DNA from 4 places in the Margalitia sp. FSL K6-0131 genome. Region 4 is predicted to be linked to each of the others. Evidence: riboswitches for the same ligand, from Rfam matches in the RefSeq annotation. Region 4 holds a riboswitch; each other region holds the start of a gene.
The links. A riboswitch is a leader RNA that binds a small molecule or an ion and turns the genes downstream of it on or off. The one in region 4 is predicted to bind S-adenosylmethionine.

Region 1: it holds a riboswitch for S-adenosylmethionine, as region 4 does, so the genes downstream of both, mtnK (S-methyl-5-thioribose kinase) here and NSQ59_RS02365 (5-methyltetrahydropteroyltriglutamate--homocysteine S-methyltransferase) in region 4, are expected to answer to the same signal.
Region 2: it holds a riboswitch for S-adenosylmethionine, as region 4 does, so the genes downstream of both, NSQ59_RS04235 (Fur-regulated basic protein FbpA) here and NSQ59_RS02365 (5-methyltetrahydropteroyltriglutamate--homocysteine S-methyltransferase) in region 4, are expected to answer to the same signal.
Region 3: it holds a riboswitch for S-adenosylmethionine, as region 4 does, so the genes downstream of both, NSQ59_RS05420 (SDR family NAD(P)-dependent oxidoreductase) here and NSQ59_RS02365 (5-methyltetrahydropteroyltriglutamate--homocysteine S-methyltransferase) in region 4, are expected to answer to the same signal.

The regions. Positions count from the first base shown of each region.
Region 1 is NZ_JBBOZS010000001.1:3,636,129-3,641,599, forward strand. It holds gene ltrA (group II intron reverse transcriptase/maturase) at 441-2,267, shown strand; SAM riboswitch class I at 2,585-2,740, shown strand; gene mtnK (S-methyl-5-thioribose kinase) at 3,133-4,326, shown strand; gene mtnA (S-methyl-5-thioribose-1-phosphate isomerase) at 4,348-5,412, shown strand.
Region 2 is NZ_JBBOZS010000001.1:840,477-845,947, forward strand. It holds gene NSQ59_RS04225 (LysR family transcriptional regulator) at 1-833, opposite strand, end outside; gene NSQ59_RS04230 (3-hydroxyacyl-CoA dehydrogenase) at 973-1,872, shown strand; gene NSQ59_RS04235 (Fur-regulated basic protein FbpA) at 1,922-2,122, opposite strand; SAM riboswitch class I at 2,189-2,292, opposite strand; gene NSQ59_RS04240 (GNAT family N-acetyltransferase) at 2,556-3,089, shown strand; gene NSQ59_RS04245 (hypothetical protein) at 3,132-3,302, shown strand; gene NSQ59_RS04250 (DinB family protein) at 3,338-3,847, shown strand; gene NSQ59_RS04255 (phosphotransferase family protein) at 3,844-4,848, shown strand.
Region 3 is NZ_JBBOZS010000001.1:1,093,735-1,099,205, reverse strand. It holds gene NSQ59_RS05425 (Na+/H+ antiporter NhaC family protein) at 1-739, opposite strand, end outside; gene NSQ59_RS05420 (SDR family NAD(P)-dependent oxidoreductase) at 766-1,530, opposite strand; SAM riboswitch class I at 1,738-1,846, opposite strand; gene NSQ59_RS05415 (alpha/beta fold hydrolase) at 2,046-2,873, opposite strand; gene NSQ59_RS05410 (hypothetical protein) at 2,902-3,054, opposite strand; gene NSQ59_RS05405 (alcohol dehydrogenase catalytic domain-containing protein) at 3,314-4,336, shown strand; gene NSQ59_RS05400 (SDR family NAD(P)-dependent oxidoreductase) at 4,364-5,131, shown strand; gene NSQ59_RS05395 (bile acid:sodium symporter family protein) at 5,151-5,471, shown strand, end outside.
Region 4 is NZ_JBBOZS010000001.1:460,187-465,657, reverse strand. It holds gene NSQ59_RS02385 (hypothetical protein) at 1-218, opposite strand, end outside; gene NSQ59_RS02380 (HTH domain-containing protein) at 744-1,130, opposite strand; gene NSQ59_RS02375 (hypothetical protein) at 1,185-1,313, opposite strand; gene NSQ59_RS02370 (GNAT family N-acetyltransferase) at 1,467-2,054, opposite strand; SAM riboswitch class I at 2,455-2,555, shown strand; gene NSQ59_RS02365 (5-methyltetrahydropteroyltriglutamate--homocysteine S-methyltransferase) at 2,639-3,766, shown strand; gene NSQ59_RS02360 (putative protein N(5)-glutamine methyltransferase) at 3,882-4,712, opposite strand; gene ltrA (group II intron reverse transcriptase/maturase) at 5,026-5,471, opposite strand, start outside.

The DNA.
Region 1 (5,471 bases), 3.2 Mb from region 4:
GACGAATCTCTGATGGTACGGGTCTATATCGGAAGCAGGTCGAAAGGTCTGTTGACACAAGTGGTGTCGCTACTGTGGATTAGTAAAACTCTCCTTTATGAAAGTCCATATATTGTTAAAGGCAATATCGAGGTAGCAGGCTCATAGGAGAAACCTAAAAGTGTATATGTAAAGATAGGAATAATGGAACGTGGTAAACTGCCAACGTTGAGGACTTGCACTCCAATGAAACGGTTCTTAGGAAAGCATTTATGATATTAGTAAATGTATAACTAAAATTTATGGCAGTGAAAGTGGTGGCACAGTACCTATGAAGCGTGTAATGAACGTGGAGGGATAGCCACTAGTCGATTGAAGACTGATAGTTATTTAAACGGTTCAACGTGGTTTTGAGTAAAACTAAGAGATGTAGCTTTCTCCTTCTGGGGAGGGTACAGCCCATGTTGAAGAAGCCCAAGTTAAGACACAGTGAATATTATAATATGCAAGATTATTTTGATGAATTATATTCCAACAGTCTTAACGGTAACAACTTCTATAAATTAATGTCTATTATTGGTTCCGAAGATAACATCCGTTTAGCATTTAGAAATATTAAAAGTAATAAGGGTAGTAAAACTGCGGGAACAGATGGATTAACTATTAAAGATATTTGGCATTTGAATGACCGTGAAATTATACGTGGTGTAAGAGATAGGTTGGATTGGTATCAACCACAACCGGTTAGAAGAGTGTATATACCTAAAGAAGGAAGCGATAAATTGCGACCTTTAGGCATTCCTACTATTTGGGACAGATTGGTTCAACAGAGTATTTTGCAAGTTCTTGAACCAATTTGTGAAGCAAAATTCCATAACCACAGTTATGGTTTTAGACCAAACAGAAGCACCCACCATGCACTTAGTAGGATGATTAGTCTCATGAACATTGGACATCATCATTACTGTGTTGATATTGACATAAAAGGTTTCTTTGACAATGTCAATCATGGAAAACTTTTGAAGCAGCTATGGACAATTGGAATAAGAGATAAGTCCCTACTCTGTATTATCTCTAAAATTCTTAAATCCGAAATTGAGGGTGAAGGAATTCCTACTAAAGGAACACCGCAAGGTGGGATAATCTCCCCTTTGTTGTCCAATATTGTTCTTAATGAACTGGATTGGTGGGTCAGCAATCAATGGGAAACTTACAAACCTAAAAATGCGACCACCATTGGGTTTCGTCAATATGCTAGGAAATACACTAATCTCAAGGATGGCTATATTATACGCTACGCTGATGATTTTAAAATCATGTGTAGAACATATAAGGATGCCAAGCGATACTATCATGCCACAGTTGACTTTCTTAAGAAAAGACTCGGTCTTGAAGTCAATGCCGACAAATCTAAAGTAGTCAATTTAAAAAAGAACTCTTCTACTTTTCTAGGTTTTAAAGTCAAATTGGTTCCTCAAGGAAAATCTAAATTTGGTTGGGTAGCAAAAACAAACATGACTGATAAAGCTATCACTAAAACCAAAAGAGTATTAAAGGATAGAGTTCGAGAAATTCAAAAGAATCCTATAGCAGAAAATGTAATTCGATATAATACCACCTTAATTGGTATACAAAATTACTACCGATATGCCACGAAAATATATCTTGATTTAACGGAGATTAGCTACGGTTTGCGCAAAGCCATTAAAACCAGATTAAGAAACAACATGAGCGTTATTAGATTCAAAGAGACATCCGAAGAATTTAAAAAGAAAACTCAAGGGATAAAATCAGATACTAAGGTATATGTAGTTCAAAATGCACCTTTACTTCCAATCACCGGAGTACATCACAAGAAGCCAATGAACTTTTCACAAAATATATGCAACTTTTCAAAGGTTGGTCGTGAGAAAGTTCATAGCAATCTTAAAGCCATACCAAGAGATGTTTTGAAATATGTCATGTCCAATTATTCTGTCAATCGGAGCATTGAGTACAACGACAACAAAATATCAAAATACGTAGCCCAGTATGGAAAATGTTATGTAACAGGTGAAGTAATAGGAATCGATAGAATCTATTGTCATAACGTTAAGCCCCGTAGGATGGGTGGCACTGATAAGTACTCTAACTTAGTGATTATAGATTCCAAAGTACATAAACTCATATACATGAAAAATCCTGATAGAATCCGGGAGGTTCTTCGAACTCTAAATCTTAATACGAAACAGTTTAACAAGCTTAATCGCTTGAGAACTGAATCTGGAAATGAACCAATAGTAGTTTAAAATAATTTATTGTATCAGTTGGAAACGATGGAACGCTGAGTGCTCTGAAAGGGGCTCGCTCAGTGTGAAGTGGGGGAAAAGACGGAGATTACATCAAACTCTTACCTATCACTATAGATTATTGCGGAAGGAACGGAAAATGAACAGCTCATTACGGGAGAAATTGATTTAGAAACCGTTTCAAAGGTCCGAAACACAATCCCTGTTTTTGCTGACAGATTACCAGAATTCTATTAAAATTTTTTATTATTATTGACAAAATGATTTTTATGTTTGTAAAATAGCGTTAATTGAATATTTGATTATGACTTAATTTTCTCTTATCAAGAGTAGGCAGAGGGATTTGGCCCGATGAAGCCCAGCAACCGACCGTAATACCGTTGTGAAACGGGGCGCTAATGAATGCGCCGGGATTTTTCCCATAAGGCACGGTGCTAATTCCAACAGAAGGATTTCCTTCTGGCAGATAAGAGGTGCGAAGATGACTTCAAGCCTCTTTCTATGTGGAAAGAGGCTTTTCTAATGTTGAAAAGCCTCTTAAGAACAAATGCGTAAGCGCCTTGCCCATCGGCGTATGGATTTCGTAGTCGCTCACCTCGAGATAAAGGAAACACAATGAGGTAGTTCACGAACAAGTGAAAATAGCACTTCCATTTTCAACTGATGTTGACTTATCGTAGGGAGGAGACGGAGAAATCCACTAGCCGATAGGCGCTGGTGAAATTTGAAGTGCCAATTTCACTTGAAGCTAGACGTAGACAACTTTTCAAAAAGTTATCCACAAGGTTCAATTTTATAAATCCCTGAGCAACAAGAAAACACTATCTATATTTGCATTTAATGTGTTATTGAAGGAGGAGTTATCATGGCAGTATTGACAGAAAACACGTACAAACCATTAACAGTGGAATCAGCGATTAATTTAGCAATCAACTTACAACTGTTTACCAATAAAGAAAACCTTGTATGTAAAGAAATAGGCGATGGCAATTTAAACTTAGTTTTCCATATTGTCGATAATGAAAAGCAAAAAGGAATTATTATAAAACAAGCTCTTCCTTATGCTAAAGTGGTTGGAGAAAGCTGGCCGTTAACCATCCATCGCTCTGAAATCGAGGCTAATGCCTTAAAAACTCACGGTGAGTTTGTTTCGCATCTTGTACCAAAGGTTTATCATACTGACAAAACCTTGGCGATTACCGTTATGGAGGATCTATCTCATTTAACTATTGCCCGTACTGGCTTAATCGATGGTCAAAACTATCCGCTGCTTTCTTCACATGTTGGAGAATATTTAGCAAAGACATTGTTTTATACATCCGATTATGCTCTTCACCCTTTCAAGAAGAAGGATTTGGTGAAACAATTTTCCAACCCAGAACTATGCAAAATTACGGAGGACTTAGTCTTTACAGATCCATTTTTTGATGTTGATACAAATGATTTTGAAGAGGAACTAAAGGATACCGTGCGTGAGATATGGAAAGATGCATCCTTAAAATTCGAGGTTGCCAAATTAAAGAAGCAATTTCTTACTGAAACCGAAGCCCTTCTGCATGGAGATTTACATACAGGCAGCATTTTTGCCAGTATAACCGAAACAAAGGTCATTGATCCCGAGTTTGCCTTCTATGGCCCGTTTGGTTTCGACGTTGGCCAATTTTTTGCGAATCTAATTTTTCAAGTAATCGTAAGAACTGGTGAACAAAGACAAGTAATTCTAAATCATTTAGAAAAAACTTGGGATATCTTTCAAACGATTTTCACCGATTCATGGCAAAAAGATTGCCTTGAACCATTTGCGGAGATTGAAAGCTATTTGCCGTATATCCTTGGAAAAATCTTTACGGACTCTATCGGCTTTGCGGGCTGTGAATTAATCCGCCGTACCATTGGTCTTTCACATGTAAAGGATTTAGATGGAATAACGGATATAAAGGTGAGAATTGCTGCGAAAAAGACAGCTTTAAAGCTAGGCAGGGCTTGTATTCTTTATCGCCATAAAATTAATGGTATGGAAGACTATATTTCTTTTATAAAACAAAACATCAATGAATAATAGGCAAAAAGGAGTATTAGAATGGTTCAAACAATACGGATTCCGATATCTGTAGAATGGAAGGAAGATCATATTAAACTTTTAAATCAGCAAAATCTTCCCCATCATACAGATTATATTAATTTGACTACAATTGAGGATGTATATGATGCGATCGTTACACTAAAGGTTCGGGGAGCGCCTGCAATCGGAATTGCGGCAGCATATGGACTTGCAATGTCTGCGCAAAAGTATGACTTTGAAACACTTGAACAATTTAAGTTGAAAGTAAACACAGAAAAAAGCTACTTGGCCAGTTCAAGACCGACCGCTGTAAATTTATTTTGGGCGCTTAATCGTTTAGAAAAATCATTGGAAAATGTTCGTTCCATTAACGAAGCAAAAACTACTCTTCTTCATGAGGCGTTTCAAATTCAAGCGGAAGATGAGGAAATGTGCAGGCAAATTGGTGAGAACGCCTTAACATTGCTGCATCCCGGAGACTCCGTGATGACCATCTGCAATGCAGGCTCTATCGCTACTGCAAAATATGGAACAGCGCTTGCTCCTTTTCATCTTGCTAGGGAAAAAGGAAAACAATTTCATGTATACGTTTGTGAAACCCGACCTGTTTTACAAGGAGCACGATTAACCGCTTGGGAACTTCAGCAATCAGGTGTAGAAACTACCTTAATTACCGATAATATGGCTGCTCATACAATGAAAACAAAGGGAATTAAGGCAGTCATTGTTGGAGCAGATCGAATAGCTGCAAACGGTGATACAGCTAATAAAATCGGCACTTTTGGGTTAGCATTAATAGCAAAAGCCCTTAACATCCCATTTTATGTTGCTGCTCCTTCGACAAGCTTTGATTTAACCATTAACACAGGTGATGAAATTACAATAGAAGAAAGAAGTCCTATGGAAGTGCTTCAAATAGTGAATACAACCATTGCACCTGAAAACACAAATGTGTATAACCCGGCATTTGATGTTACACCGAACCATTTAATTACTGCAATTATTACCGAAAAAGGGATATTATATCCTGATTATGTAGAACAGATCCGGGAAAATATGTGTGATAAATATATCTCCTTATAAGTTACAAAATTGCTATTTCTTTATACTTGAAGTAAAAGGAACCCTTCAACTATTTCAGT
Region 2 (5,471 bases), 380 kb from region 4:
TTGTGACGAACCCACCCATAAGGAACAATATTTTTATTCGGGGTTTTCAAATCGATGGTCATAATGTTTTGGTTATTCTTTCGATTTTTATGAAAGGAGAAGTCCAATCCTACGGTAACGGCTACGCCTTCTTCCACTGCATTTTCAATGGCAAACGTATTATTTGTTGCAAACAAAACATCAATTTCAGCAAATTTTGCAACATTTTCTTCCAGAAAGTTTTTAATAATATCATCCTCATATAGGACCAATGTTTCCTTTATTAGCATTTCTGGCGTGACGGATTTTTCACTGGATAAATGAGAATCCTTATTAACAGCAACAACCATTTTGCCTTCTAACACAGTTTCAAACACTAAATCACTGTTTTTCGGGATGTAATCTTCATCAAGCACCATCAAGCCAATATCCATTTTATTGGATAAGATATTTTCGATGATTTCCTTAGGTCCTTTCTCAAAAATTTCGATCTTAACGTTTGGAAAATCTTTTTTAAAACGGGCTACAGTTTCTACAAGTAAGTGGGTGGGACCAGGAATCGTAGCGATTCTTAATTCACCTGACAGTGTATGGTTGAAGCTATTCGCTTCTTCTTTTAGCTCATTCACTTTCATTAATATTTCCGCTGCTTTTTCAATAATCACCTTTCCTTCAGGTGTTGGTGCAGCACTTTGCCCCCGTGACCTTGAAAATAGCGTTACCCCCAATTCACTTTCTAACAATGAAATGGATTGGCTGATTGCCGACAAAGTAATATGCGATTTTTGGGCCGCCATCGTTAAGGACCCGGATTTGGAAATTTCGACGATATATTGTAATTGTTCAAGATTCATCTTTTGCTCCTATATTAAGTATTACTTAATTATTAATTAGTATATCTAATTTTTATTTAATTTAAAACGTTGTTATAATTAGGGGGTAATAAAAGATATTAATAAGGAAGCTTCTTTTAAGAAAAGAGGAGAAAATACGATGAATTACAAAAATATCACCGTTGCAGGAAGCGGCGTTTTAGGAAGTCAAATTGCTTACCAAATTGCTTTCAAAGGCTTTAATGTAAATGTATATGACATTAATGATGAAGTATTAGGCAAAGCAAAAGATAGAATCTCGGATTTGAAACAACGTTATCAAGAAGATTTAAAAGCAACAGAGGAAGAAGTAAATTCCGCTTTTAATCGAATTTCCTTTTACAGTGATTTAGCAAAAGCAACTGCTGAGGCGGATCTAGTGATTGAAGCAATCCCTGAAGTGGTTCAAATAAAAACAGATTTTTATAAAGAACTAGGAAAAGTAGCTCCGGAAAAAACGATTTTTGCGAGCAACTCATCGACATTATTGCCAAGCCAATTTGCAGAGGCGACAGGCCGTCCGCAAAAATTCTTAAATTTGCACTTCGCGAATGAAATTTGGAAAAACAATACTGCGGAAATCATGAAGCATCCTGGAACGGACGCGAAAGTATTTGAGGATGTAATTGATTTTGCCAAAGCCATCGGAATGGTTGCATTACCATTGCAAAAAGAGCAGCCAGGGTATATTTTAAATTCATTATTAGTTCCGCTTTTAGATGCAGCGCAAATGTTGTTATTAAATGAAATTGCCGATCCGGAAACCATTGATAAAACATGGATGGTAGCAACAGGAGCACCAATGGGTCCATTTGCGATTTTAGATGTGGTTGGAATCACAACCGCTTATAATATTACACTCGCCAAAGCGGAAGCAACAGGTAACCCTGACTATAAAAAACTTGCTGATTTATTGAAATCCGAGTATATCGATAAAGGAAAGCTTGGAAGAGGAACAGGGGAAGGATTCTACAAGTATCCTAATCCAACTTTCATGAACCCGGATTTTATACAAGCTTAATATAAAAGCAGATATCCCTTTCTAGAAAGGGATATTTGCATTTTCCAATTTAAAAATTTCTCCACCGGATGGAATCGATACCGCTGTGAGGGTGGTTTTTTGATTGAATTTTAAAATATTCATATTCCAAATCCGATAAGGTTAACTCAAATAAATGCTTGCCGTCTTTTTTATATTGATCAAGTTCAATTAACTTACTAATTAATTCGTTCCTTCTAGTTTCAACAGCTTCCCTTAGTAATTTACCCATAAAAAAATCCACTCCTTTTTAATGAATAAAGATAAGAAGAGGATTACTCGAATACTTATGAACCTCAACTTATCTTCCAAGCATATGCTTGCAGGAATTAGCACAGGATTCCATTGGAATCTGCTGCTGAGGTTTCATCGGGCCAGTCCCTCCACCTCTCTGGATAAGTTTCCATGACATGTTAATTTTATTATTGATAATAGAATAAATCCTATAATTCCTATTTGTCAACTTATATTTATTTCTATTTCCATTTTTTATGCCAACAATTTAGTGGCAACCGAAAACGGACACCGGAACAGGCGCAATCCATAAAATTAGAATAATTTATGAAATGCTACATATCTTTTTTTAGATTATGGAAAGTTTTCATACAGCAGGAATTTTATAGCAAATGTCGAAGATTAATAAAAAATCATTTGGAGGAAGAGGAATGCCTGTATTCAAAAATAATGTGAAATGCATTATTAGGACTGCAGCTTTAAAGGATGCTAAGCAAATTTTGGATTTAGAGTATTCTATCATTTGTGAGAGGGAATTTTTCATTTCAGTACCTGAAGAAATTGAGAAACCATCCATACAGGAACAAAAAGAATGGATTCATAAGATAATCGAAAATGAAAAAGAGACAATGCTTGTGGCTGAAATAGATGGCGGGGTTGTCGGCTGGATAGTATTTCAATCTGATAATCGTAAAAGATTATCACACACTGGTTCTTTAAGCATGCTGGTTAAGAAAGAATACAGAGGGATGGGAATTGGAAAAATGCTCTTGAAAGCATTATTAGACTGGGCAGAGAAAAATCTTTTTATCGAAAAGGTAAGCTTAGGAGTATTGTCAACCAACCTTAGAGCAATATCCTTATACAAGAGTATCGGGTTCTTGGAAGAGGGACGTAAAATAAAAGAATTCAAGATGAGTGAAAATGAGTATGTTGATGATATCCTAATGTATAAATTTGTATAAACTAATGTTAAGCTGTAGGACACATAAAAGGGGGGTTTTTCTATGACCTTCAAAAAAGCATTTAATATTGGTTATTTTATCTTTCTGCTCACTATGATGATTGTATACTTTTTCATTCCTGCCGAGCGAAAATTTCCAGTCATTCTTATGCTGACGGTGGTCTTTGGATTATATCAATTTATCTTTTTGTTTTATAAAAAAAGAGTTTCTTAATCAACGAGGGGCTGGCCTAAAAGGGAGAGGGTTTAATGAGTGATCATGAAGTGCTGGAAACGTTCAAAAAAGATTTGCAAAACTATTCATTAGAGCAGTTACAATATATTTCGGCTGAAGGTGTTTGGTCTATTGGGCAAATGTATGACCATTTGATTGTTGTTGCCAATGAGTACCTAGATTATATGGAAGCCTGTGCATTAGCAAAGGAAGAGCAAACGCTTGGAAAAACGGAGTTCGGGGAGAATTTATATAAATTAGGCGGCTTTCCCCCTATTAAAATCAAATTACCAACTGAATTAAATTCCCCGCCAAACAATTCGGCAAGCAGAGAAGAACTTACGAACAGACTGGATCAGGTAATCGAAAGAATGAGAGAATGGGAAATGAAAGTGGATGGTATCAATCCAAATTACAAAGTGAAACATGGGGGATTTGGCTGGCTAAATGCGAGGGAGTGGTACGATTTAGTCGGCATGCATTCCCGCCATCACCTGCGTCAGAAGGATGAATTAGAACAAAAGCTAAAGAAGGTTGTTAAATGACAACGGAAATCATTTTTGCTTCCAATAAATTAGGCCATATCCATAACGAGCAATTGCAGCTTATGCTGGATAAATTTCATTTAGGACAGCTGGTTTCCTCTACGAAAACGGCAAATGGGGCAATGGGACAGACGATGCTTATCACATCAACGGAAGGGAAATTTGTGTTGAAGGGAAACCCTTTGTATCCTGGACAATTGGTGGAGGAAAAATTTTTTATTGAAAATCTCCATAAAAGAACAAAAGTAAAGGTTCCCATTCCATATAGGATAGACGATTCGGAAGAAATATTCGGTTGGAGCTATTCGCTTATGCCATGCCTCCAAGGGGAGCATATGAATTCCGGTCACTTTCAAGCTTTATTGAATGCAGAGGACAAGCATCGACTTGCTGAAGCAATTGCAGAAACTTTAAGGGAGTTCCATCGTTGGAAAGTGAAGCAATTCGGTGAGCTTGATACCGGGCATTTTGGGATAGTTCCATTTAAAGAAGGCTATGTAAAATGGCTGTATAACAGAATTATGTTTTGGTTAGAAGATGCGAAGAAATACTCCGTGATTACAACGGATGATATAAAATGGACAGAAACATTGTTGGAGGGCTCTAGACAAAGCTTCGAAACATTTACTTCCCCAACATTCGTGATGGGTGATTTTAAGCCCGGTAACTTTTTGATTAACAACGGTTTGAATGGCTGGGAAATCAGTGGGGTATTCGACTTCACTAATGCTTATTTCGGAGATCCTGTTTCGGATTTAATAAAGATGATGATTTATTATATGGATAACGGGGAACAGGAGATAGCGAAACATCTTTTAAATGTTTATTTGGATGATATAAAAAATAAAGAGGCAGTAAAAAATCGCCTGAAAATACATATGCTTCAGCAGCGCGTTTTAGATTGGGGATGCGCAAAAGCAATCAATATGGTAACTTGGGACCCCAATCTTCCGTTTTCCCAGTGGGTGGAGACTTATACGAATTTTTTGGATAAAGAATAACCTTCCCAAAAATATTAGTAACGGGTTTACTTTAGAGGTGTAAACATTATAAAACACATAGCAAAACGCACTTGAATTCACACTATCATTCACAGTGCGTTTTTATTAATTTATCAACATTTTGGCGAATTTTAATTGCTTATCGTTTCCTAATTCACATAGTAAATCACAGAATATGAAATAATTATTGGAGGATGTGTGAATTTTTTGTGGTTTAGTACGTGGATTATGTTGCGATTACAGAGATAGTTGATTTGATTTTAATGGGTAACTTTCACGGCTGGATTAGTGGGGCTAAGGAGACAGAGCGAATGCTCCCCACAACGCATCTAAATAAGGTTCATTTGGTTTTTTGAAACATAAAAAGTCTTATCCTTAATGGAGTAACCAGTGATATTTAAAATAAGCGGATTTTTTCCGGTTAAACCGCAGAAAAGAACTCGGTTCGAGGTATATAAGCGGAGGTTTTCCGCTTAAGCAAAGTAAAATGACCCATTTTCACGTTTTTCGAGTCAATAGTCGGAATTTTTCCGTCTATTAAAGCTATTTTCAGTCCTATTTCGTAATTAAGAGGAATTTCTCCGCTTATTTATCAAACTCGCTTTAACTTACAGATGCTTTAG
Region 3 (5,471 bases), 630 kb from region 4:
CTACAAGAGCTGCTATAAGGACAGCAACATAAGGAAGAACCTTAATGATTTCATAAGGATGTTCCCCACCTATATTTGCATGATTACCAAGTGTGATAATTCCAAGAATGATTGCAGTTAGAATGGCCCCAGGCAGCACAATAAAGAAATTGACTTTGAATTTGTCCTTCATTTGCGTGTTTTGAGTTCTTACTGCTGCAATCGTTGTATCTGAAATCATTGATAGGTTATCACCAAACATTGCTCCTCCAATAACAGTAGCCATCGCCAATGCCATCGAAATATCTGTTTGTCCTGCAATTCCTATCCCAATAGGAGCAAGTGCAACAACTGTGCCCATTGAGGTTCCCATCGAGGTGGAAATAAAGCAGGCGATAACAAATAGTCCCACCATTAATAAATTTGCGGGAAGAAAGGACAATCCAAGATTAACCGTTGATTCTACAGCACCCATTTCCTTAGCAACACCTGCAAAAGCTCCGGCCAAAATAAAGATTATTACCATTAAGATAATATTTGGGTGCCCAGCCCCTTTACAAAAGATATCAACCTTTTTCGATAACGTCTCTTTCCTATTCATTAAAAGTGCAATCGCACCTGCAACAATAATCGCGACACTTAATGGCATTTTTGAAAAGTCTTTTGAAAGTAGCCCTGTACCGATAAAAAGCAATACAAAGATTAGCAAGGGCAAAAGAGCAAGTGCACTTCCTTTATTTTCTTTTTGTATAGTAGGCATTTCTATTCCCTCCAGTTTATGGATCATTAGTGCATTGTCATACCACCTGTTACATTAATCCCTTGGCCTGTCATATAATCGGAGTATTTTGATGCTAGGAAAACAACGACATTGGCAATATCTTGAGGTGTTGCTGTTCTTCCTAATGGTACTTGTGAAATATCCTCATCTTTAATAGCTTCTGCATTTAATCCTCTCAACTTACCTCCTATAACTCTTTCATTTCTTTTCATATCTGTTTCAACGATTCCAGGACATACGGCGTTAACATTTATTTGATCTTTTGCTAATTCGATGGCCATAACCTTTGTAAAACCTAATACAGCATGTTTAGAAGCTACATAGCTCCCCATTAATCGATAGCCATTTTTACCTGCTTGCGAAGAAATATTAATAATTTTTCCTCCTTCACCTTGTTCTTTTAAGTAACGTGCGACGGCTTGACTGCATAAGTAAACTCCCTTTGCATTCACATCCATTACACGATCCCAATCACTCTCTTTAATATCGACGGCATAATCCAAGGAAGAAACTCCGGCATTATTGACTAAAATATCTACCCTTCCAAAAGTTTTGGTCACCGTTTGCACCATTTCTTCGACTTGTTCACTTTTTGCAACATTCGCCTGAAGATAGAGCAAATGATTAGTTGTTTGTTGTGGGTCAACGTTTATATCGATTGCTGCTACCTTTGCTCCACAGTCTAAAAGAGCATCGACAATTGCTTTACCGATTCCTTGTGCTCCGCCAGTTACAATGGCTACTTTCCCAGTTAGGTCCATACAATACATAATAATTCTCCTTTAAAAGCATTAAACATATTGGAATAATCGGATTAAAATGTGGTTAAATTTTGTTTTTTTACCTTCTTTTTATAGACGATATGCCTTATTTAATGAAGAAGGAATTAGTAAAAAGGAGCATCATTAATCCAAAAGTTAAAAAGAAAAGGCCGCTCATAAATAGAGAGGCCTTGGATTAACAAGTAGGTACGTCCTCTCTTATCTTTCAAAACTAATGTTTTGCAGGATTTAGCACCAATTCATGTTAAACATGAAAGGTTGCCGAGCTTCATAGGGCCAGTCCCTCCACTACTCTTTATAAGAGATACAATATGAAATTAAATTTACATCCTATTTGTATAGGATACACAATGGTTTCAGAAAAGTCAATTTTATTTTTATTGTGAAAATATTTTTTTTGGATTAATGGCATGCTCTTTTTTATTCAAATATTTATAGTTAGATAATTGTCGTTAGGTGACATGGCTGTGCTTTAGTAAATTATTTCACAATCTTATCGCATATCATAAATTATGATTAATAGACTCTTCCATTCGATCCAACCATTCATTTACTAAATGATTAAAAAGGTGTGGTTGTTCAATTTGCAAATTGTGACCAGCTCTATCCAATATAGCAAATGTACCTCGTGGATACTTGTTTAATAAACCAAGTGCATCTTTGTATCCAACTGAAGAGTCTTGTCTTCCTAAAAGGAATACACTAGGTTTATTAAAAACAGATTGATCAATCTCAAAAGTAAATCCATATTTATTCTTAACCTTATCTAAAAACTTTTCATCTCCAATTTTACAGCCACTTAAAATCTCTTGGTTGTATCTTAACCAAGTGTATTCATCAAGCACAACATTATTATTTCTAAAATCCTCTAATTCTTCCTTTGATAATTTTTCAATAAATCTTTCATCTGTTTTCAATATTTTATGTTTCTCAACTGTTCTTCCTTCTGAAAAAGGAATGATAACAGGACAAATAAATGCTGCACCTAGTACCTTTTCTTTTTGCTTTTGAATAACGCCCCTAGCTAAGTAACCACCATATGATTCTCCTGCGATTATGTACTCTTGATTAGGAATTATCGTTTGAATAAATTCTAAAACAGCATCCAACATTTCATCAGAACTACTTATGACATGATAATTTTTTGTTAAACCCATACCTGGCAGATCAATATAAATACGTCTCCATCCATCTCTCTTTGTAAATATAGGTTCCATACATCCAGTCATTAATCGATGGTCGGGTGTATAACCGTGTATCATAATAATTGGTTTCCCTTCCCCAAATTCTTCATAGTGTATTTCTGCTTGACGAACTTTGCAATATGCCATATCCTATCCCTCTTTTTTAATAAAATTCTTAACTAAAATTATATAATAGAATACTGCCAACCCCTTCTTGAAGATTCCCAATCTTAATTTGAACATCCAACTCCCTTTCTTTTTCGCTACACTCTTCTACTAAATTCACCATTGCTTCATAAGGAGCGATGAACAGCACTTTTACTTTCATTATCTTTTCCACCCATATCTTATAAATTCTAATTCAGTCATAGCATACATCCTAATGGAATGCAATTATGAGAAATGATGTCGGGTTGCTCATCCTAGATTAATTATTTTTAAAACAACCTTCCTATTATACGAATTAGTAATGAATTATCCCTTTATGCAGCAAGCGAGCTTTTCCCTATATCCAATATATAAATTGGTATTGGACATTCCTTTGAGATAACATAATAATTTGAATTATATAAACAGGAGGTGATAGGATGCGTGCACTTGCAAAAGTTAATCCTGGCCCTGGTGCCACCATACAACATAGGGAAATTCCCATCCCTAAGGATAATGAAGTATTGCTTTCTATTAAAATAGCAGCGATTTGCGGTACTGACTTGCATATTTATGACTGGAACCCTTGGGCTGCTAATGCAAACATCCAGATTCCAGGAATTATGGGACATGAATGTGTTGGAGAAGTAGTGGATATTGGAAGAAAAGTTACCTCTTTATCGAAGGGAGACCGTGTAAGCGTCGAGACACACATCCCATGTGGTCATTGTCAGCTTTGTTTGAGTGGGAATCCCCATATTTGTGAGAACCTACAATTATTTGGCTTGCAAACAAACGGTTGTTTTGCAGAATATGCAACAGTTCCGGCGATTTGCGTCAGAAAAATCCCTTCCAGTATTCCGGATGAAATTGCCTCTGTATTAGAACCATTAGGAGTAGGGGTTCATGCTGCTCAGAAAGCGGATATTACAGGGAAACGAGTGGCTGTTCTCGGAGCCGGTCCTATTGGAATATTTTCAGCATGTTCTTGTATGGCACTTGGAGCGGAATCCGTTTCAATTAGCGACATCCAGCCAAATCGCTTGAAGATAGCTTCTGAATGCGCGGATGTTACAGCTTGGAATCCCCTTACATCAAAGAGTACCGATGTATTAACTGGCACTAATATTCCAGATGTCATCATAGAGACCACCGGGAATGAACGGGCACTTCAAGAAGCACTGCCTCATTTGCGAAAGGGTGGGCAGGTCGTACTAGCAGGTCTATTTCCTGGCAATGTTTCTCTTAATCTATCAAATGATCTTGTTTTTAAAGAGGCAACTCTTTATGGAATACATGGACGAAGAATGTGGAGCACTTGGGACTTGATGGAAGACTTAATTTCGAGTAAAAAGCTCAACATACAGCCTGCCTTAACTCACCACTTACCACTAGAGGACTATAAAGAAGCTTTTCAAATTTCCCATAGTGGCGAAGGGGTAAAAGTTCTCCTAACACCTTAAAAATAGTATATCGAGGAGGTTTTTCAATTGAATCGTAACAAAATTGCATTGATCACAGGAGCTGCACAAGGACTTGGTTTTGCCATTACAGATGTACTATCCTCATCCGGGTACAAGGTTATTTTGTTAGACCGAAATGAGGAGCAGCTCCAAGTGGCCACTAACAAACTTGTTAATGAAGGAAAAGATGCCCACGGGATAAACCTAGATTTGAGCTTCACAGAAGATATCAGTCGGATTGTAACAAAAATTCATGAAGACTTTGGAGATTTTCATGTACTAGTCAATAATGCGGGTGTTAATTTCGTTAAACCAGTTGAAACCGTGACGGAAAAAGATTGGGATTTTGTGATGAATATTAATTTGAAAGCAGCCTTCTTTATGATTCAATCAGTAGCTCCATATATCTCTAATGGAGGATCTATCATTAATATTTCCTCTATTGCTGCAAGTAGTCCTCGTCCACTATCGGTAGCTTATGCAGCATCAAAAGCTGGAATAATCAGTTTGACCAAAACAGCCTCTATTGTCCTTGCTCCCCGGAAAATTAGAGTAAATGCCGTATGCCCTGGTGCAATGGAAACGGATCTTCTTGCAAAAATGGCTGTGGATATGAGTGACCTTGCCAGTGTTACACCAGAGGAATCGATGAAAAATTACTTAGGAGACATTCCGCTTGGTCGTATCAGTTCACCAGAAGATGTTGCAAAAACAGTGGGATTTCTTGCCTCTGAGGATGCCTCTTATATTACAGGGCAAGCACTTAATGTGTGTGGTGGATTAACAGTCAAATAGGGATAGGAGCTTTTCATGTATGATACGTTTTTTGCAAATTTTGATTACGAGGTTTCTGCCGCTTTGGATAATTTGTTGTGCTTATATTGGGTATACATTTCCCGAATGGTTTACTGGGATAAAAAATTGGACTTCATTTGCCCTAGCTTTTATCCTCTTTATCATGGGACTCACCTTATCAAGAGATAGCCTGAAGCGGATTATGACACATCCTAAGAATGCCATTATCGGTGTCATTGGGAAATGGATAGTCACTACTGGAATTTCTTTTTTCCTTGCCTGTCTTTTTTTTAGTCATCAGAATGATCTTAAGGCTGGCGTTATTCTTGCCGGCTCCGTT
Region 4 (5,471 bases):
TTTCGGGCACAATACTTCCTCTTTTGTTCCCGTTTCCTCCCAGGCTCCCATTTTTCGGGCACAATACTTCCTCTTTTGTTCCCGTTTCCTCTCCAGCTTCCACTTTTCGGGCACAATACTTCCTCTTTTGTTCCCGTTTCCTCCCAGGCTCCCATTTTTCGGGCACAATACTTCCTCTTTTGTTCCCGTTTCTTCTCGAGCTTTCCCTTTCCGGGCACAATACTTCCTCTTTTGTTACCGTTTCTTCTCGAGCTTTCCCTTTCTTGGCACAATACTTCCTCTATTGTTACCGTTTCTTCCCGAGCTCTCCCTTTCCGGGCACAATACTTCCTCTTTTGTTACCGTTTCTTCTCGAGCTTTCCCTTTCCGGGCACAATACTTCCTCTTTTGTTACCGTTTCTTCTCGAGCTTTCCCTTTCCGGGCACGATCCTTTCACCATTGTTATTATTTTCACGCATGGTTACCCTTTTCTTGGATATTTAGTCCGTTTTAACTTTTTTATTTTCCACACCTATTTTTGGATACGTCAGATAAATTGTGCTTTCAGTTAATATTATTTTTATCGATTTCCTCATTAATGGTGGATTCCCAAAATATCTTTTCCTTCCCAGTTGCATAACTGCTAATTATTTCTCTTAAAGGGTATGGCTGAAGGTTCCTTTCCTCTAGCTCATCGATATTGGCACAATAAGAAAATGATAACAATAATAAAGAATAAATTTTCTATACCAGGTAATGTAATTTAATCGGAAATAGTCTCAATTTTATATTTTTCCTTCAAAACAAAATGCAAATACATTATTCTAACAGCTAATATAAACTTTTTCTCTATTTTCAAAGATGCTGGGCTATGTAAAAATTCCTCAAACTCAAATGTATCTATACCGCAATAAACAGCCAACGTTTCATAGCTAATACCAATATTTCTATGCAGCCCCTCGATAATAGAGATTATTCTTACAGTATCATCTATATTATCTACATGTGTTAAAAAGCTGCTGATTTCTATTGGATGATTGGAATAGGTTGTTGTTTCATTCGAATATAAAATCTTATTGATTAAGCCATCAGACATTTTGTATACATTTTTCAACTTCGAAATATTATCTTCTAAATTAATGCTTTTCATAAAAAACACCCTTAATACTCTATTTTTTGCTAACCTATTAGAATAATGCTTTGTTTATAATTTTCTAAATAACAGATAAGTAACCACAGGAAGCAGTACAACCATCATTTCATCATTATTGATAAGCAATTTAATTAAACCAATTCCCCAAATGATAATTAGAAAAGTTATGAGCCAAACCATTCGAACCCCTTTTATTCTCATTTCGTACCATTTCCTTTTGAGACTCAGGTATTATCGACTATATTATTCTTCAACATAGGAGTTTGTTTTCCTCCCTATTAACTATTACATTCCTTACACAAAACAAAATTATAGGTTGCCTAAGCAACCTACTTACTCCAACATTTTTTCATAACAAACACATTCATGTGCCCTATTAAACTTTTTCTTTACTAATTCAACATCTTCACCAACATAATGAGCAAAAGCCTGAACGGGGAATAAGTTAGGCATTTCACTTTTAATCGTTCCTTTCAACTCATTTCCGCCATCAATGTACACATGTAAGTAGGATTCTACCTTTGTGAATCCATTTTTCACATACCACTTATTTACCCATTCATCGTCTCTCGTCCAAGCTTCTAATCGATTTAATCCCTTGTTTTTAGCAATTCTTTCTGCTTCGTTTAAAAGCTTTGTACCGATCCCTTCTCTCCTAAAGTCAGGATGGACGGCAATATGCCATATCATTCCGCCAAGTCCAGTGCCTCTTGAACACACTGTCCTCTCCTTTATTTCGTATTCAATATCTATTAATCCGACTATTTGACCTTCCTCTTCAGCGACTAATTCCATTGCTGGGTTTTCATAGATTTCCTTTTCCTTTAATACATTGTCAAAATACGCAGTATCCAAAAAGGACAATACCCTGCATCTTACCCATCCCTGTTCATCTTCTATTTGATACGGTCTAATCTTCATAACTAAACTCCTTTTTTAAATGTTAGTCAAATAAATAAAGACCTCCGTTTTTTACGAAGGCCTTCTAAATGAAATAATCTGCAATTTTATCATTCTTAATTTAAACTTGAGGGGCTTGAACCAACGTAAAATTCAATTTGTATACAATTTGATTTAATCATAAAAATCCCCTCCCTTTAAAAATAATTACCAACATTATAAATTATACAAAAATTATAAACGGATGTAAATATTAGGGAAGAAGTATGCAGCAGTATTAAACTCAAAAAGCATTAATAAGGATCATTGAAGTTAATAACGAATACCACAACCATTATCATCCCCTTGCTCCCTGCAGATTTTCATTGACAGAATAACAGAACAGGTGTAACTTAACTTATAGTTAAATATTTTTAGAATTTTCTTATCTAGAGAGGCGGAGGGACTGGCCCTGCGAAGCCTCGGCAACAGACTTTTAGGAGTACTGTGCCAATTCCAGTAGCGAATGCTTGAAGATAAGAAGAGATCGGATATGGAAATTGCCCCTCTTCTTATTTGTGAGAAGAGGTTTTTATATTTTTTAAAGGAAAGAGGGAAAGATTTTTATGACTAAAACACTAGTTAAAGCACCATTTAGAGCCGATCACGTAGGCAGTTTTCTTCGAACAGAACCTATTAAAGAAGCAAGAAAGGCTTTTGCAAATGGGGAAATCGATACAGATGCCCTAAAGGCTGTTGAGGATGCAGAAATTGAGAAACTTGTCCAAAAGGAAATCAAGGTTGGTCTTAAATCCATCACAGATGGGGAGTTTAGACGCTCTTATTGGCATTTAGACTTTTTGGCAGGCTTAGAAGGCGTAGAATTGTTTGAAGCGGAATATATTAATAACTTCAAAGGTGACAAACCAAAAAGTAATGCCATTAAAGTAGTTGGTAAAGTAGATTTTAATGGCCATTATATGTTAGAACACTTTAAGTTTTTAAAACAAGCAGTAGAAAAATACGGTGATGGAAGCCAGGTTGCGAAGTTTTCGATCCCTAGTCCTAACATGTTATTTACTAGAATTCAAGGTGATGAATATTATCATGACAATCAAGAGCAGTTCTATTGTGATACGGTAGCGGCTTATCAAAAAGCAATTCAAGGATTCTATGATGCTGGCTGTCGTTATCTCCAATTAGACGATACTTCCTGGATTGATTTTGTTTCAGAAGATCGTATCAAAGCAGTTGTTGAAAAACACGGTAAGGATGTACAAGAAATCATTGATACTAGAGTTCGTTGTTTGAATGATGCTATTTCTAAGAGACCTGATGATATGTTAATTACCATGCATATTTGCAGAGGAAACTTCCGATCTACTTATATTACAAGTGGTGGATATGATACGATATCGGATGCCATATTCGCGAACTTACAGGTAGATGGACTCTTTCTTGAATACGACGATAATCGTTCAGGTGATTTCGAACCCTTAAAAAGCTTCAAACGTACTGATTTAACCGTTGTATTAGGACTCATTACATCTAAATTCCCAGAACTAGAAGACCCAGACAGAATAAGAGAAAGAATAAATGAGGCAAATAAAAATATTCCTTTAGAAAATCTAGCAATAAGTCCTCAGTGCGGATTTGCCAGTACGGAAGAGGGGAACAAGTTAACGGAAGAGGATCAATGGAAGAAGATTAAACATGTAATTGAAATTGCCGAAAGTGTTTGGGGTACTATTTAAGTATATGATTGATAAAACACCTCCTTCTTTTTTTATAGAATGAGATGTTCTAATTTCCTGATTGTATTAATCCCACCGTATATAAATAGACCGTCCATTTGACGGTCTTATGTATTTATCTATATTTTTTTAGGTACAAATCACAATCTTGTTGCCAATCATTTAAAAAAGCATTATTAGTTCCAATAACGACAGTAGCATCTAGTTCTAAGTCTCTAACTACATTTGTTGTTAATCCGGCATTAGTAAAGATTTCGAACGTTTGAGGTGCTTGGATTTCACTCGTCTCTATCAATAGCTGACCTCCAGCAGCGAGCCAATATGGAGCTTCTTCAGCTACCATCCTTTGAATATTTAGGCCGTCATCTCCTCCGTCTAAGGCTAGCTTTGGTTCATAAAGACGTGCCTCCATGGGAAGCATATCGATTGCTTTAGTGGGAACGTACGGAACGTTGGCAACTAATAAATTTATATGACCTTTAATCGATTGTGGTAAAGCATTATACAAGTCACCTTCAAAAATATAGTCCCGGAAATCCGTTACGTTTCGTCTTGTACATCGAATAGCGACCGGATCGATGTCAGCACAGTACAAGGAAATACCCCCGAGTGTTGCCGCCAGAGCAGCACCTACAGCACCTGAGCCACAACAGAGGTCAACGACTATATCTCCAGAACAAGACAGGTCTGCTGCCTGACGAACAAGAAATTCCGTACGTTTCCGAGGTACGAAAACTCCCTGTTCCACTTCTATCCGCAGACCACAAAACTCTGCCCATCCAATGACGTATTCAAGCGGCAGACCATCTGCTCGCATTTTCACCTTTTGGTTGAGGTCGTCTAAAGAATGTGCCTCTGAAATAAGTATTTGAGCTTCCTCTTCTGCAAATACACAGCCAGCACTTCGAAGCCTGTTAACAATAGATTTTTCCGTTTTGTCGTCCAATTGGATACTTAATTTTACTTTTATTCGCTATCACCCTTTTAATTTTGGTTTATTTATTATTCGATAATAAAAGAAAATATCCTTCTTTAACTGACTTGTTACCTTAACATCTTTTGTTGATGGAAGGCCATTGAATACACTCCCTTCTTGGCTGTTCACAATTATAAGACAATATAAAAAAATAATGTCAGTGTTTTGTATATAACTTCCTTGTAAACCAAAAACACCAATACCCAGCAATCGAGTAGGAGGGGGTGACTAACCCCCGACCTCTCACACCACCGTACGTACCGTTCGGTATACGGCGGTTCACTTAAGTATGACGCAAATGGTTGTATCTATCTAACAGACTTTTAAGCTTTTGATTTCTCCAAAACTTTAGATTTAGTGTTGTGTGTAAGATAGGACTATTCGAAATGCGCCAATATTTCTTACGAGAATTTCCCCATTCATGGGCCTTCTCTCTTGGAACGCCAAGGGATATGAGCCTTTTAATTTTTGTTTTGGGTAGTTTCCATTGTTTCCAAAGGCACATTCGGAGTCTTCTTCGAATATGTTCATCCAGTTGTTTAAAGGGAGTTGGCGTGTCTGCCAGCGCAAAATATCCGCACCAACCAACAAGGTATTCATTTAGTTTCTCAATACGCAATTCCAATGGAATGGGTTTTGACCTTGATGTTAGTTCTTTTATTCTACTTTTAGCTCTCTTTATACTTTCTTTTGCGATACGGATTTTTGGATTACGGTTTGATGTGAAGC